Regions from separate parts of the Roseateles sp. GW821-FHT09B06 genome, predicted to be linked through region 2. Evidence: riboswitches for the same ligand, from Rfam matches in the RefSeq annotation. Region 2 holds a riboswitch; the other holds the start of a gene.
The links. A riboswitch is a leader RNA that binds a small molecule or an ion and turns the genes downstream of it on or off. The one in region 2 is predicted to bind cyclic di-GMP.
Positions count from the first base shown of each region.

Region 1: another riboswitch for cyclic di-GMP. It lies ahead of AC07OQ_RS12870 (NEW3 domain-containing protein); the one in region 2 lies ahead of AC07OQ_RS07285 (bifunctional diguanylate cyclase/phosphodiesterase).

Region 1 covers NZ_JBWKPM010000012.1:103,765-110,817, forward strand. The annotation lists gene AC07OQ_RS12865 (hypothetical protein) at 1-1,615, shown strand, start outside; gene AC07OQ_RS12870 (NEW3 domain-containing protein) at 1,682-3,604, opposite strand; cyclic di-GMP riboswitch class I at 3,742-3,821, opposite strand; gene AC07OQ_RS12875 (enoyl-CoA hydratase/isomerase family protein) at 4,206-5,339, opposite strand; gene AC07OQ_RS12880 (DMT family transporter) at 5,368-6,276, opposite strand; gene typA (translational GTPase TypA) at 6,384-7,053, opposite strand, start outside.
Region 2 covers NZ_JBWKPM010000006.1:41,856-48,908, reverse strand. The annotation lists gene AC07OQ_RS07320 (B12-binding domain-containing radical SAM protein) at 1-421, opposite strand, end outside; gene AC07OQ_RS07315 (glutathione S-transferase) at 493-1,095, opposite strand; gene AC07OQ_RS07310 (aldo/keto reductase) at 1,158-2,159, shown strand; gene AC07OQ_RS07305 (SlyX family protein) at 2,194-2,412, opposite strand; gene AC07OQ_RS07300 (DUF1272 domain-containing protein) at 2,502-2,750, shown strand; gene sodC (superoxide dismutase [Cu-Zn] SodC) at 2,768-3,295, opposite strand; gene AC07OQ_RS07290 (hypothetical protein) at 3,562-3,729, shown strand; cyclic di-GMP riboswitch class I at 3,865-3,963, shown strand; gene AC07OQ_RS07285 (bifunctional diguanylate cyclase/phosphodiesterase) at 4,094-7,053, shown strand, end outside.

The sequences.
Region 1 (7,053 bases), on a different contig from region 2:
CGGCGGCGACGACTGGGCCACGGTCGTCAATCCCACCGGCGGGTCCTCGAACATCCTCGCGCGCACCGGCGTCGCCGCGGATCCGGCGCCTCAAAGCATCTTCACCGGCGGTGGCTCCAAGGACGATCTGGACCTCAACGGCCCGCTGTCCGGCGCCGGCGGATGGAAGTACAAGGACGGCTCCGTGCCGGACAAGGACGACATCACCAACGCCTATGCCGTGGCCTACAACGTCAATGGCAAGCTGGTGATCTACGCGGGCGCCGACCGTTTCGACAACAGCGGCGACGCGTTCATGGGCTTCTGGTTCTTCCAGAACCAGGTCGGCCTGGGCCCGGTTTCCGGCAACTCCGGCCCGTTCACCGGCCAGCATGCGGTCGGCGACGTGCTGGTGCTGGCCAACTTCACCGGCGGCGGCACCACCGTCAACATTGAGGTGCTGAAGTGGGTCGGCAGCGGCGGCAATGTCAACGGCACGCTGCAGCGCATCGCCGGCATCGCCGGCGGCACGTCGGCCACCTGCGCGGGCGGCCTGACCAACGACCTGTTCTGCGGCATCACCAACACCACAGCCGGCGAAACGCCGCCCTGGACCTATCTGTCCAAGGGCGGTTCGTCGTCCTTCCCGGCCGCGACCTTCTTCGAGATCGGCATCAACATCACCGACGTGTTCGCGGCCGCGGGGGCGGGCAGCACGCCCTGCTTCTCGACCTTCATGGCCGAGACGCGCGCCGCATCGTCGGTGAGCGCCACCTTGAAGGACTTCGTGCTGCATAGCTTCCCGGTCTGCGGCATCGCCGTGACCAAGCAATGCGTCAACCCGATCCTGGCCTCCAGCACGACCATCGGCTACACGGTGCGCGGACAGGTGCAGAACACCGGCTTCGGCACGGTGACCAATCTGCAGCTCAGCGACGCGCCGCGACCACTCGGCCCGGTGTCTTACTTCAACTGCGACGCCGGTGGCCTGCCGACGGGCAACCCGATCTCCTTCGGCGGATCGCTGAACCCGCTGACTTCGGTGTGCTACCAGTCCAGCTTCACGACGCCGGTGAACGGTGAGAACGACACCATCACCGCCACGGCCAACGCCGGCAGTGCTAGCGTCACCGCCCAGGCCGGGGCCGACTGCCCGAACCTGCAGCTCTCGCCGGCGCTCGATGTCACCAAGAGTTGCTCGACGACCCTGTTCCAGGCCGCGCCTTACTTGGTCGTCAAGGTGCTGGTGGAGGGCTCGGTGTGCAACATCGGCGACACCGTGCTGTCGAACGTGTCGGTCACCGACACCGACGTGGCGGGCAATCTGCTTGGCTCGCCACAGACGCTGACGCTGCCGGGATCCGCGGGCGCATGCAAGAGCTTCAGCACCTCGTACTTCCCGTCGACGGCGGAGAACCGCCTGCAACCGGGAACGAGCACGCTGGTGCCGGGTCTGGCGCGCTTCAGCGACACGGTCACCGCGACCGGCACGGCCCCGCTGGGCTTCGTCGTCCAGCCCGACACGGCCACCGCCGAATGCACGCTCTGCCCGACCTGCTCGCCTGACGCCTGCCCGGGTGGCGTTTGCCCGGCCTCGACCGGCGCCACCAGCAGCAGCCTGATCAGGAAGCGTTAAGCACGCCGGTTTGCTGCATCAAGCCAAGGGCGGGGATCACTCCCCGCCCTTTTTATTTGCGCTCGCTCACTGGACCGAGAAGCCGCTGCTCGCGCTGGCACTCGCCCCGCCGCGGCTCGCATTGATGCGCAGCTGCCAGGCCCCGGCGCTGTCCTTGCGGCTCAGGCGGTAGGACGAGCTGGCAACGCCGCTGGCATCGGTCGATGCATTCTGCGTGACCTGCGTGCCATCGGCCTTGACGAGGGTGAAGCTCACGGCCGCATTGGCCAGCGGCAGACCGGCGGAACTCACGTTCGCCGTCATGCGCACCGTGTCGTTGCGCGCGTAGACGCTCTTGTTCGTCGCGGCCGCAGCGCTGATCGCGCTCGCGCCGATCGTGTAGCTGGCGCCCGCGGTGCCGACCAGGCTGGTGCTCGCGGCATTGGTCGCGCCGGCCGTGATCGCATAGCTGCCGGCGACCGCCGTGGCCGGCGAGGTGACCGTCAGGGTGGTCGTGGCCGTGGCACCGGGCGCGAGCGTCAGGCTGGGGTTCGCGAACGTGCCGCTCCAGCCCGCGGGCTTGGTCGACTGCAGCGTGATGCCGGTCGACGCGCAGGTGCTGCTGTCCTTGTTGACGACCGACAGGGTGTAGACCACCGACGCGCCCGCGCTCACCGCGGTGCCGCCACCGCTCAGGCTCACGGCCGGCGCCGCCCGCACGCAGGCGGCGGCCGCACTTGTCGTCACGCTGATGCGCGCGCTCGTTTCGGCGGCGGCGTCCAGCGTCACCATGACGCCGCTCTGCGGGTCGCTGAAGGCCTGCCCGTAGACCAGGGCGGCATCGCCCATGTCGAAGGTCGGCACGGTGCCGGGCGTCATGTCCAGCAGGAAGCTGCTGTTCACGTCGCCGTCCGTGCCGGTGCGCACCAGCAGCCCATTGGCAAGGTTGGAGGCATAGACCGTGCTCAGCGCGCTGTCATAGCCGATCGGGCGCCGGTACTCGACGTAGTACCAGGACCTGGCACCGCTCACCGGGTCGACGGATTTCAGGATCTTCAGAGCCTTGGGCTCGACGGTGGTACTCTCGTAGGCACCGATGGTGTAGGAGCCGCTCGTCGTCACCGTGGTGATGGTCGGCTGCGCGCTGCCGTTCAGCCAGCCCAGCCACTCCTTCTGGAAGGTGTTGAAGTGCGAGGCCGTCGTGTTGCCCATCACGTCGGCCACATCGCCGTAGTCCTGCACGACGCAGTTGGGGCCGAAGGGCGTGGCGTCGCAATCCGATGCATGCGAGTGCTGCAGGCCGAGGTTGTGGCCCAGCTCATGGGACACGACCTTGATGTCCATCCGGCCGTTGATCCAGGCGCTCGAGGGCAGGCCGCCCACCGTGCCGACCCCCGACCACACGCAGCTGTCGTTGCGCGGGAAGACATAGACCACGCGGCTGTAGCCGGCGAGCGCAATACCGGCATTGGCCGCGGCGAGCTTGGCCGCGTCGGCGATGTCGGTGGTCAGGCAGGTCTTGGCGATAGGCAGCGTGAGCCAGCCATGGGCGTTGCCCGACAGCCAGGTCTTCTGGAACGAGTTCTCGCGCATGAAGCCGTTCACCTGGTTGAAAACCACGTCCTGCGCCTGGGCCAGCGTATAGGGCTGCCGGGTGTCGTCGGCAAAGTTGACCAAGAGGACCGCAACCTTCTGCTCGCCCAAGGTGTTCGAGAGCGGTGCACTTGCGGTGACCGTGACCGCGCCGCTGTCGGTGCTGCTCAGCGCCAGCACATTGCCGCTCAGCTGGCCGCGCACCCGCAGCCGCGTGCCGCTGCGCAGCTTGGCCAGCGCCTTGCCCTGGGCCCGCAGTTCCAGGCGAGCGTCGGCGGTCTTCAGGTAATGCCGGACATGCCCGCCGCCGGGATGGTCTTCAACCTGGATTTCGAGCGTTCCCTCGACCGCAGCGGTGGCGCGGCTTGCGGGCGTTTGACCCGCAGCCTGACTCCCCAGCGCAGCGAGGCCGAGCACGAGGGCGGTCAAGCAGCTGCGCAGCAGCGATCGATTCGAGGTGGGCGTGGGAATGTGAGTGGCGCAGGGGTACATCTGGGGTCCTGTTCAGGTCCAGACCTCCGCCCTTCAGCACCGGGGTTGCGCTGTGGTCTTCCTTCGGTAACCCGGCTATCCAGCCTTGGCTGGACCCGTGGCTTTGCGCCGCCCAATTGCTCGGGCTTTGCCTTTGTCGGGAAGAGATCGTGGTTCAAAAATCGAAAGCGCCGTCAGATTGACAGATCGTGACGGCGGCTATCGCGCAATCAGCCGGAGAAAATCGGTGACTGCAAGGCGATGTTACAAATCCTCGGGCGCCTCAGGTGTATCGGGCGCGGCGCATCGGTTAACAGAATGTATTAAGCACCAGGGGGCGTATCCAAACCGGCATCCACACCGGCACCGACCCTCTCGCGGAGGACCGAACGCTGCCCCACATGCGCTCGGGACCGGGCGGCAAACAGCTCCGGATGCCACATGGCCGGACCCCGGGCCGCGGATGCGGCCGCGCAGATCGGCAATCAGGGACGCCTCCCCCTTCGCGCTCCACCTGTCGGCGGAGCTTGCGCAGCGGGAATATGGGTCAGGCCAGCTCGCGCAGCGGGTGGTTCGCGGGCGTCCAGGGGCTGGCGAAGAAGGCTTCGACCAGGGCCGGCGTCACGTCCTCGATGCGGGCAGGGTTCCAGCGCGGCGCATGGTCCTTGTCGACCGCGAGCGCGCGGATGCCCTCCACCGTCTCCGAGGCCGCGCCGGGACGCAGATGGAAGCAGTGATGCACCAGGTCCAGCTCCATGCGCAGATCTTCGGCCAGGCTCATGGCGCGGGCGCGGCGCAACTGCTCCAGGGTGACGGCCAGCATCAGCGGCGAGCGCTTGCGCAGGGCCGCCAGCGTATGGCGCGCCCAGTCGTCGTCGGCCGCGGCCAGCGAGGCCATGATGCCGGCCACCGTGGGCTTGGAAAAATGCGCGTCGATGCGCTCGCGCAGCTCCAGATGATCGGGGGCGGGCGCCAGGTCGGCGCGTTCCATCACCTCGGCCACCACATGCTCGGCGCTGGCCTGGGTGCAGCGACGGAAGGCCTCGACGATGGCCGGCAGCTCGCTGCTCTTGACGAACACATCGCCCAGGCCCAGCTCGATCGCGTCGCCGGCGCCGATCACCTGGCCGGTCAGGGCCAGCCATTCGCCGATGCGGCCCGGACATTGCGCCAGAAACCAGCCGCCGCCCACATCGGGGAACAGGCCGATATGGGTCTCGGGCATCGCGAGCTTGCTGTGCTCGGTCAGCACGCGCAGGCGGGCGCCCTGGCTGATGCCCATGCCACCGCCCATCACCACGCCGTCCATCAGGGCGATATAGGGCTTGGGGTAGTTGTGGATCAGGTGGTTGAGCGCGTATTCCTCGGCAAAGAATGCGCCCAGCTCCGCCAGCGACTCGGGCGTGCCGGCCATCGCGGCCTGGTGGAAAAAGCGGATGTCGCCGCCGGCGCAGAAGGCCGCCGGCTTGCCCTCGCGTCCCGCACCCAGCACCACCACGGCCTGCACGGCCGGCGTGCCGGCCCAGTGCCGCAGCAGCGTCGTGATGTCGCGGATCATGGCCAGCGACAGCGCATTCAGCGCGCCGGGGCGGTTCAGCGTGATGAGGGCCAGGCAGCCATTGACCTCGGCCAGAATCTGGCCTTCGGATTGCAGCGGGGGGATCGATGCGGCGGACGACATGCCAACTCCAGAAGTCATGCTTTCTTGTTTACCTATCGGTTCGTGATGCGGTGCGGGTGCGGGCGTGCAGACCCAGCACCTCGTTGCCCACCAGGGCGGCCAGCACCATAACACCCCCGGTCAGGGTGGCGGAAGACGGGGCTTCCCCGGCACCCAGCCAGGCCCACAGCACGCCGAACACCACCTCCAGCAGGCCCAGCAGCGCGATCTCGGGCGCCGCCAGCACGCGGGTCAGCCGCACCACCAGCAGGCAGGGCAAGGCCAGCTGGAACAGGCCCAGCCCGGCCAGCAGGCTCAGGTCATGCGCACCGGCCCGCAGTGGCCAGGCCAGCGGCAGCGTCGCGGCGGCCGAGATCAGCGCGCCCAGCAGCACCGCGACCAGCATGTCGCCCCCGTCCTGCGCATCCGCGGCCTTGCGGTGCGCATGCTGCAGCAGGGTCCAGTTGGTGGCCGCGGCCAGCGGCACCGCGAAGGCCACACCCATGCCGAGCAGCGAACCGGCCCCGCCCCGCATCTCGTGGCCGAACATCCAGGCGATGCCGGCACTGCCCAGCAGGATCGCGCCCCAGGTGCGCGCCGGCAGCCGGTGGTGCAGGAAGACGCGGGAGAACAGCGCGGTCAGCAGCGGTCCCAGCGACATGGTCACCAGCACATTGGCCACCGAGGTCAGCGTGATGCCCACCATGAAGGCGGTGAACATCGTGGCCCAGCACAGGCCCGAGATCCAGACGCTGGCCGAAGCCCGTCCGATCTGGCCTGCCAGCGCCGGTCCGCGCATCCAGACCAGCGCCACCGCCAGCGCCAGCGCATTGAAGGCGCTGCGCCAGAACGTCACCTCGAAACTCCGCGCCGCCTCCAGATGCCGCGTCACCACGCCCGCCGTGCTCCACAGCAGCGTGACGACAAGCATCAAAAGTACCGCACGACGATGGGTCATGAATGTAGAGCGGCCCCAGTGGGGCCGCGGGCGTCTGTCTGACTAGAGCCTCCCTCCCGGAGGGAGGCTGGAGGGAGCTCAATCTCCGCGCGCAGCGCGCGGAGCGCTCAAGAGCGCAACGCGCGCTTGCGCTCGTTCTCGCTCAGATGGCGCTTGCGCAGGCGCACGCTCTTCGGCGTGATCTCGACCAGCTCGTCGTCCTCGATGAACTCGACGCCGTACTCCAGGGTCAGCTCGATCGGCGGCGTGATCTTGATCGCGTCTTCCTTGCCGCTGACGCGGAAGTTGGTCAGCTGCTTGGTACGCGTGGCGTTCACCACCAGATCGTTGTCGCGGCTGTGGATGCCGACGATCATGCCTTCATAGACCGGATCGTTGGGCTTGACGAACATGCGGCCGCGGTCGTCCAGCTTGCCCAGCGCGTAGGTGAAGATCTCACCGGCGTCCATCGAGATCAGCACGCCGTTCTTGCGGCTGGCGATCTCGCCCTTGTGCGGCTCGTAGCCATCGAAGATATTGCTGATCAGGCCCGAACCGCGGGTCAGGTTCAGGAACTCGTTGCTGAAGCCGATCAGGCCACGCGCCGGAATGCGGTACTCCAGGCGCACGCGGCCACGGCCGTCCGGCTCCATATTGACCAGCTCGCCCTTGCGCTCGCCCAGCGCCTGCATCACGCCGCCCTGATGGGTTTCCTCGACGTCGGCCGTCACCAGCTCGATCGGCTCGTGCTTCTCGCCGTTGATGTCCTGGAACACCACGCGCGGCTTGCTGACGGCC
Region 2 (7,053 bases):
CGAAGGCCCAGGCCAGCGGGTCGCCGCCGTCCTCGTCGACATAGGCTTCCAGCGTTTCGAAGCGCGGGCCCTCGGGCAGGAAGCCGCGGGTGTTGATGCGGTGCGCCAGCGTCGCGTCACGGCCCTGCAGAAAGGCGATGGCCGGCGCGATGGTGGCGGCATAGCGTTCGTACTGCGCGGCGAAGCTGCGCACGCGCGCCGTGCGTTCGCCCTCGGGCAGGGCCGCCACGGCCGCGTGCAGCTGCGCCAGGCCTTCGCGCGAGAACAGGCGCAGCATCAGCGCCAGCGCCAGGTCCTCCTGCACCGCGGGCACGCCGCGCGAGCGCAGGAAGCCGGTCAGGTAGGCGGTCGAAGGGTAGGGCGTGTTCAGCTGCGTCATCGGCGGGATGACGGCGAGCACGCGCGGCGGGGAGGCGGACATCGGCAGGGGCGGGGAGGGCTGGCAGGGCGCGGCAGGAGCGCGTATTTTGCCAGCCGCCCTCTCGCCCTCTTCTACCCTCCGACGTAAACCCCTTCGCCATGCGGCGCGGCGCGGAATTCGGGCTGGGCCTCGGCCCAGGCGGAGAGCTCGGCCAGCGCCGGATGCGCGGCCGCCGGCACCAGCTCGGGATGCTTCTGCTGGGTGAAGAACCAGACCACGGCCGCGGTCAGGCCGGCGTCGTCCTGCGCATGGGGGCGGCCATGCAGTTCGGCCTCCAGCAGGCCGTAGGCCGTGCGCATCTGGCCGGTGACGCGTTCCAGCCAGGGCTCGTGCAGCTTCTCGGGCGGGCGCACATTGTGCTCGTAGACGATCTGCACGCTCTTCTCGCAGGCGGCCAGCGCGAGGCCGGTCAGGCGCAGCGAGCGCGCGTCGGCCGGCTGCAGGCGCTGTCCCGCCAGGCCTTCGGCGTACTGCAGGATCAGCGTGGAGTCCATCAGCACCGTGCCGTCGTCGCAGACCAAGCTGGGGGCCTTCAACACCGGATTGATCTTGCTGAATTCGGCGATGCCGCGGAACACCGAGACCGAACGGTGCGTGAACGGGAGGCCCAGGCGCTGCAGCGCGATCGCGACGCGGCGCACATAGGGCGAATCGAGCATGCCGATCAGTTGCATGGCCTTGGCCTCGGGATGGTGAAGCGCATAGGATAGCCGGCCATCCATCGAAGGGAGTCGTCGTGCAATACCGGACCCTGGGCAAGAGCCCGCTGCAAGTCTCCGCCCTGTGCCTGGGCACCATGATGTTCGCCGACCAGACCGATGCCGCCGAGGCGCGCTCCATCGTCGACCATGCGATGGAGCATGGCGTGAACTTCATCGACACCGCCGACGTCTACTCGCTGGGCCGCAGCGAAACAATGGTCGGCGAGCTGCTGCAGGGGCGGCGCCACGACTGGGTGCTGGCCACGAAGATCGGCAACAAGATGTCCGAGCGGCCCAACGAGCGCGGCTATTCGCGCGCCTGGGTGCAGCGCGAATGCGAGGCCAGCCTGCAGCGCCTGGGCACCGACCATATCGACCTCTACTACCTGCACCGCGACTTCCCGGGCCTGGACCTGGAGGAGCCGCTGCGCGCGATCGCCGCGCTGATCGAGCAGGGCAAGATCCGCTACTGGGGCCTGTCGAACTTCCGCGGCTGGCGCATCGCCGAGGCGGTGGCGCTGGCGCGCGCGCTGAACATGCCGCCGCCGGTGGCCTGCCAGCCCTACTACAACCTCCTGAACCGCCAGCCCGAGGTCGAGATCCTGGCCGCCTGCGCGCATTTCGGTCTGGGCGTCGTGCCCTACAGCCCGATCGCGCGCGGCGTGCTCTCGGGCAAGTACGCGCCGGGCGCGCAGCCGGCCGAGGGCTCGCGCGCCGGCCGCGGTGACAGGCGCATGCTCGAAACCGAATTCCGCGAGGAGTCGCTGGTGATCGCGCAGACCCTGAAGGCGCATTGCGAGACCAGGGGCCTGGGCCTGGCGCATTTCGCCACCGCCTGGGTGCTGGCGCACCGCGCGGTCAGCGCCGTGATCGCCGGTCCGCGCACCCTGGCGCAGTGGCAGGACTATTTCGCCGCGCTCGACTGCCGGATCGACGATGCCGACGAGGCCCTGGTCGACCGCCTGGTGCCGCCCGGCCATCCGTCGACGCCGGGCTATCTGGATCCGGCCTATCCGATCGAAAAGCGACGCGCTTGAGCGAGTGAGCCGGCAACGCCCGCGGATCCTCCGGCTAGTAATGCGGCGGCAATTCCTCGCGCAGGCTGCGCATGGTCGGGCCGCCCTCGCCCGGGCCCTGCTGCTTGAGCTCCGTCAGTTGCCGCGCCAGCAGCTCGATCTGCTGCTGCTGACGCGCCACGATCTCGTTGAGCGTGTCGACCAGGTCCTCGGTGAAGCTGGCCTTGATCTCCAGCTCGGTGATGCGTTGCTCCAGGGCTTGTGCGGTATCCATGGCTGTATTGGACGCTATTCGCGCCTTGCGGGTCGATTCCGCGCCATCATGGCGGCCCTGATCCCTGATCCGTCTTGAGAGACCGAGCGATGCTGCAACTGCGCCCCAACTGCGAATGCTGCGATGTGGACCTGCCGCCCGAGTCCGGCGCGGCGCGCATCTGCAGCTTTGAATGCACCTTCTGCGCCACCTGTGCCGAGCAGCGCCTGGCCGGCACCTGCCCCAACTGCGGCGGCGAGTTGCTGCCGCGCCCGCGCCGGCCGGCCGCCAAGCTGGCCAGGTTCCCGGCCTCCACCGAGCGGGTGCTGAAGCCGCACCCGGGCTGCGCCGCGGGCTAGGACCGGCGCGGCGGCACTCAGCCGCCGATCACGCCGCAGGCCACGCGCGCGCCGCCGCCGCCCAGCGGGGCCGGGTGATCGGCATGGTTGTCGCCGCCGGCATGCAGCATCAGCGCGCGGTTCAGCACATCGGCCAGCTTCAGCCGCGGGCCCAGCACCGGCTGCTGCGCCGAACCGTCGGCCGCCACGTACAGCGGCGGCAGATCGCCCAGATGGCCGTCGCCCCAGGGCTCGCCATGCTTCTTGCTGCCGGCGGGGTCTAGATGGCCGCCGGCCGCCAGCGCCGGCACCTTGGCGCCGTTCTGCTCGCCGGGGGCGCAGGACGGCTTCTCGTGGACATGGAAGCCATGCAGCCCGGGCACCAGGCCGCTCAGGGCCGGATAGAAGGCCAGGCCATGGGGCGTCTCGACGATGCGCACGCTGCCGACGCCGGCACCTTCGCCGTCGGGGCCGGCCATCTTCAGCGGCACGCTGCGTTCGGCGGCGAGCGCCGGGGCGGCGGCCAGCAGGCAAAGGAGTGGCAGGACGAGAAGGCTGCGGGGCATGGTGGTTCCTGGGGATGGGGTGGACGGCGGATTCTGGCGCGAATGCAAGGTCGGCCGCTCCCTCAACTTGGGGATGCGGCCGCGCCCTGGTATTCGCCGCGCCGTCGGCGAGGTCCTCCCAGTCCAGTTCGCCGAGGCCCAGCGGCGCCGGCATAGCCCCGGCCGTCTTAATACAAACGAAACACGCGCCTGACCTGGCGGAAATCGGGCTGCGACACCGCGCGGCGACAGTAGGTCCATACCCGCTTCCCGTCGAGGAGCCCGCCATGCCCACATTGCCTCGGCCGATGCCGCGCAGCGAAGCCTTTGTCGAAGACCTGCCGGAGGCGGACCATGGCCTGCCCGTCTGGACCGGTTCCGCGCGCATCGAGGCGCTGCTGGGCCTGCTGCCGCTGTGCATCGCCCTGCTCGGATTCGCCTTCGCGCTGCTCTGAGCGCTCCGGCAGGGCCGGAAGGCGCGCTCCATGGCGCGCCGAGCGTGAATTCTTCGCGTGGCCGGCGCCAGGCTTGTAAGCGCGCGCCGCCCGGCCGCCCGGCGTCGCTTGTAACGGTTAGTATCGACGCCCTACACAGATTCAAGGCACACCCGGTCTGAAAAGCGGGGTCGCAAAGCCTCCGGTCTAACGCCCCCGGCATGCGCCAGGGGCCATGACAGCGGGGTTGCCGGTGTCGGCGCGTGCGCGCCGTCCGCGCTTTGCGCCCGCTCGGGCCCGCCCGCAGCTCATGAGCGCCTCCCTGCACTCGCTTCTTGCGCCCCCCGCGCCGGCCCGGCCGCGGCGTTTCAGCGGCCGTCATCTGATGCGTCAGATCCTCGCTCCCGTGCTGGTGGTGATGCTGGCCATCGCGCTGCTGCTGGGCTTCTCCGCCCGTCAGCAGCTCAGCCGCAGCGAGCTGCTCCAGGGGGGCGAGCTCAAGCGCCAGGCCCAGGGCTTGTGGCTGCGCCTGGCGGAGGACGAGGCCAGGCGCCTGCGCTGGCTGGCCCAGCAGGCCGAGGCCAACCCGGCGCTGCAGCGCGCCATGCGCAGCGGCGACGGCGTGGCCCTGCTGGCGGCGGCGCGCAGCGAATACGGCCTGATGCGGCGCGAGTCCGGCCTCAGCCATTTCGCCTTCATCGATGCGCAGCAGAGCGTGGTGCTGCGCCTGCACGATCCGGCGCTGAGCGGCGACCGCGTGCAGCGCCCGGTGCTGGCCGAGGCGATGCGCCTGAACGCGCCGGCCGAGGGCTGGGAGCAGGCCAAGACCGGCGTGCCGGTGCTGCGCCATGTGCGGCCCTGGTGGGTCGACGGCCAGCTGCTGGGCTATCTGGAGCTGGGCACCGAGCTGGGCTGGTTCGCGCGCCGCCTGGGGGATCTGCTGTCGCAGGAGGTGATCGCCGCGGTGCACAAGCGCCATGGCCGGGCCGAGGCCTTCGCCTATGGCAAGGCCCTGCTGGGCCTGGCCGGCAACTGGGACGACCATGCCGAGCTGGCCCTGGTGCACAACAGCCTGCCGGCCCTGCCGATGGCGCTGCTGGAGCCCTGGGAGCAACTGGCGGGCGGCGGCGAGGACCCCGGCGTGCTCGAACTGCACGACGGCCGGCGCATCTGGTTGGCCAGCCTGCTGGGCGTGCACGACCGCCAGGGCCGCCCGCTCGCCTCGCTGGCCCTGCTGAAAGATGTCAGCGCCGAGCGCGCGGCGGCCGAGCGCCGCTGGGCCTGGATGGGCGGGCTGTGCGGCACGCTGGTGGCGGCCCTGCTGGTCGGGCTGTACTGGCGCGTGCGCCGGGTCGCGCGCGTCCTGTCGCGCGCCGACCGGGCGCTGCGCGCCAACGAGCAGCGCTTTCACGACTTCGCCACCGCGGCGGGCGACTGGTGGTTCTGGGAGCTGGATGAACAGCTGCGCTTCAGCTATGTCTCGCCCAACAGCGTGCACGCCACCGGCCGAGCGGTGGACGCCCTGCTGGGGCGCGGCGCGCGCGAGCTGATGGCGGGCCTGCCCGAGGGCGAGGACCGCGCCTGGGTGCCCTATCTGCAGGCGCTGGAGCAGCGCCGGGCGGTCGAGCAGTTCGAGTTCCGCCTGCCCGAGCCGGACGGCAGCTGGCGCTGGATCAAGATCTCCGGCCTGCCGGTGTTCGGCGAGGACGGCGGCTTCCTGGGCTACCGCGGCACCGGCAACAACGTCACGGCGCGCAAGCAGTCCGAGCTGGAGCTGCGCCTGGCGGCCACCGCCTTCGAGGCCCAGGAAGGCATGTTCATCACCGACGCCGGGCGCCGCATCCTGCGCGTCAACAAGGCCTTCAGCGCGATCACCGGCTACAGCGCCGCGGAGGCCGTCGGTCACACGCCGGCCCTGCTGAGTTCGGGCCACCATGGGCCGGACTACATCGACGAGGTCGCCGCCCTGGTGGCGCGCCAGGGGCACTGGCAGGGCGAGATCATGAGCCGGCGCAAGAACGGCGAGGTCTATCCGCAATGGCTGACCCTGTCGGCGGTACACGATGCCGAGGGCGCGATCAGCCATTGCGTCGGCCTGTTCAGCGACATCACCGCGCGCAAGGCCGCCGAGGCCGAGATCGAGCGCCTGGCCTTCTACGATCCGCTGACCGGCCTGCCGAACCGGCGCCTGCTGCTGGACCGGCTGCAGCGCGCGCTGGCCGCCGCGCAGCGCGGCGGCCGCCATGGCGCGCTGCTGCTGATCGATCTGGACAATTTCAAGACCCTGAACGACACCCAGGGCCACGACCTCGGCGACCTGCTGCTGAAGCGGGTGGCCGAGCGGCTCTCGCCCTGCGTGCGCAAGAGCGACACGGTGGCGCGCCTGGGCGGCGACGAGTTCGTCGTCGTGCTCGACGAACTCAGCGAGGACGGCCATAGCGCCGCCGTCGAGGCCCAGGCGGTGGGCGCCAAGCTGCTGAAGCTGCTGACCGAGCCCTACGAGCTGCCGGGCGTCGAGCACCACAGCACCGCCAGCATCGGCATCGCGCTGTTCGGCCCCGCCACGTCGGGGCCCGACGACGCGATGAAGCAGGCCGACCTGGCGATGTACCAGAGCAAGGCCGCCGGTCGCAACGCGATCCGCTTCTTCGATCCGGCCATGCAGAGCGCGGCCAGCGCACGCGCCACGCTCGATGCCGAGATGCGCCGCGGTCTGCAGCGTGGCGAGTTCCGGCTGTTCTACCAGGCCCAGGTCGACGCCCGGGGCGCCCTGACCGGCGCCGAGGCCCTGCTGCGCTGGCAGCACCCGGTGCGCGGCCTGGTGTCGCCGCTGGAGTTCATTGCGGCGGCCGAGCAGAGCGGGCTGATCCTGCCGCTGGGCCAATGGGTGCTGGACGAGGCCTGCCGGCAACTGGCCGAATGGGCGCACCGGCCGGCGCTGGCCGGGCTCACGCTCTCGATCAATGTCTCGGCGCGGCAGTTCCAGCAACCCGACTTCGTCACCCGCGTGCAGGGCGTGCTGGCGCGCAGCGGCGCTCCCTCGCAGCACCTGAAGCTGGAGCTGACGGAGAGCCTGCTGATGGACGATGTCGAGGGCGTGATCGCCAAGATGAATGCGCTGCAGGCCTGCGGCGTCGGCTTTGCGCTCGACGATTTCGGCATCGGCTATTCCTCGCTGAACTACCTGCGCCGCCTGCCGCTGGAGCAGCTGAAGATCGACCAGAGCTTCGTGCGCAATGTGCTGACCGAGAAGCACGACGCGGCCATCGTGCGCACCATCGTCGCGCTGGCCCAGAGCCTCGGGCTGGAGGTGCTGGCCGAGGGCGTGGAGACCGAGGCGCAGCG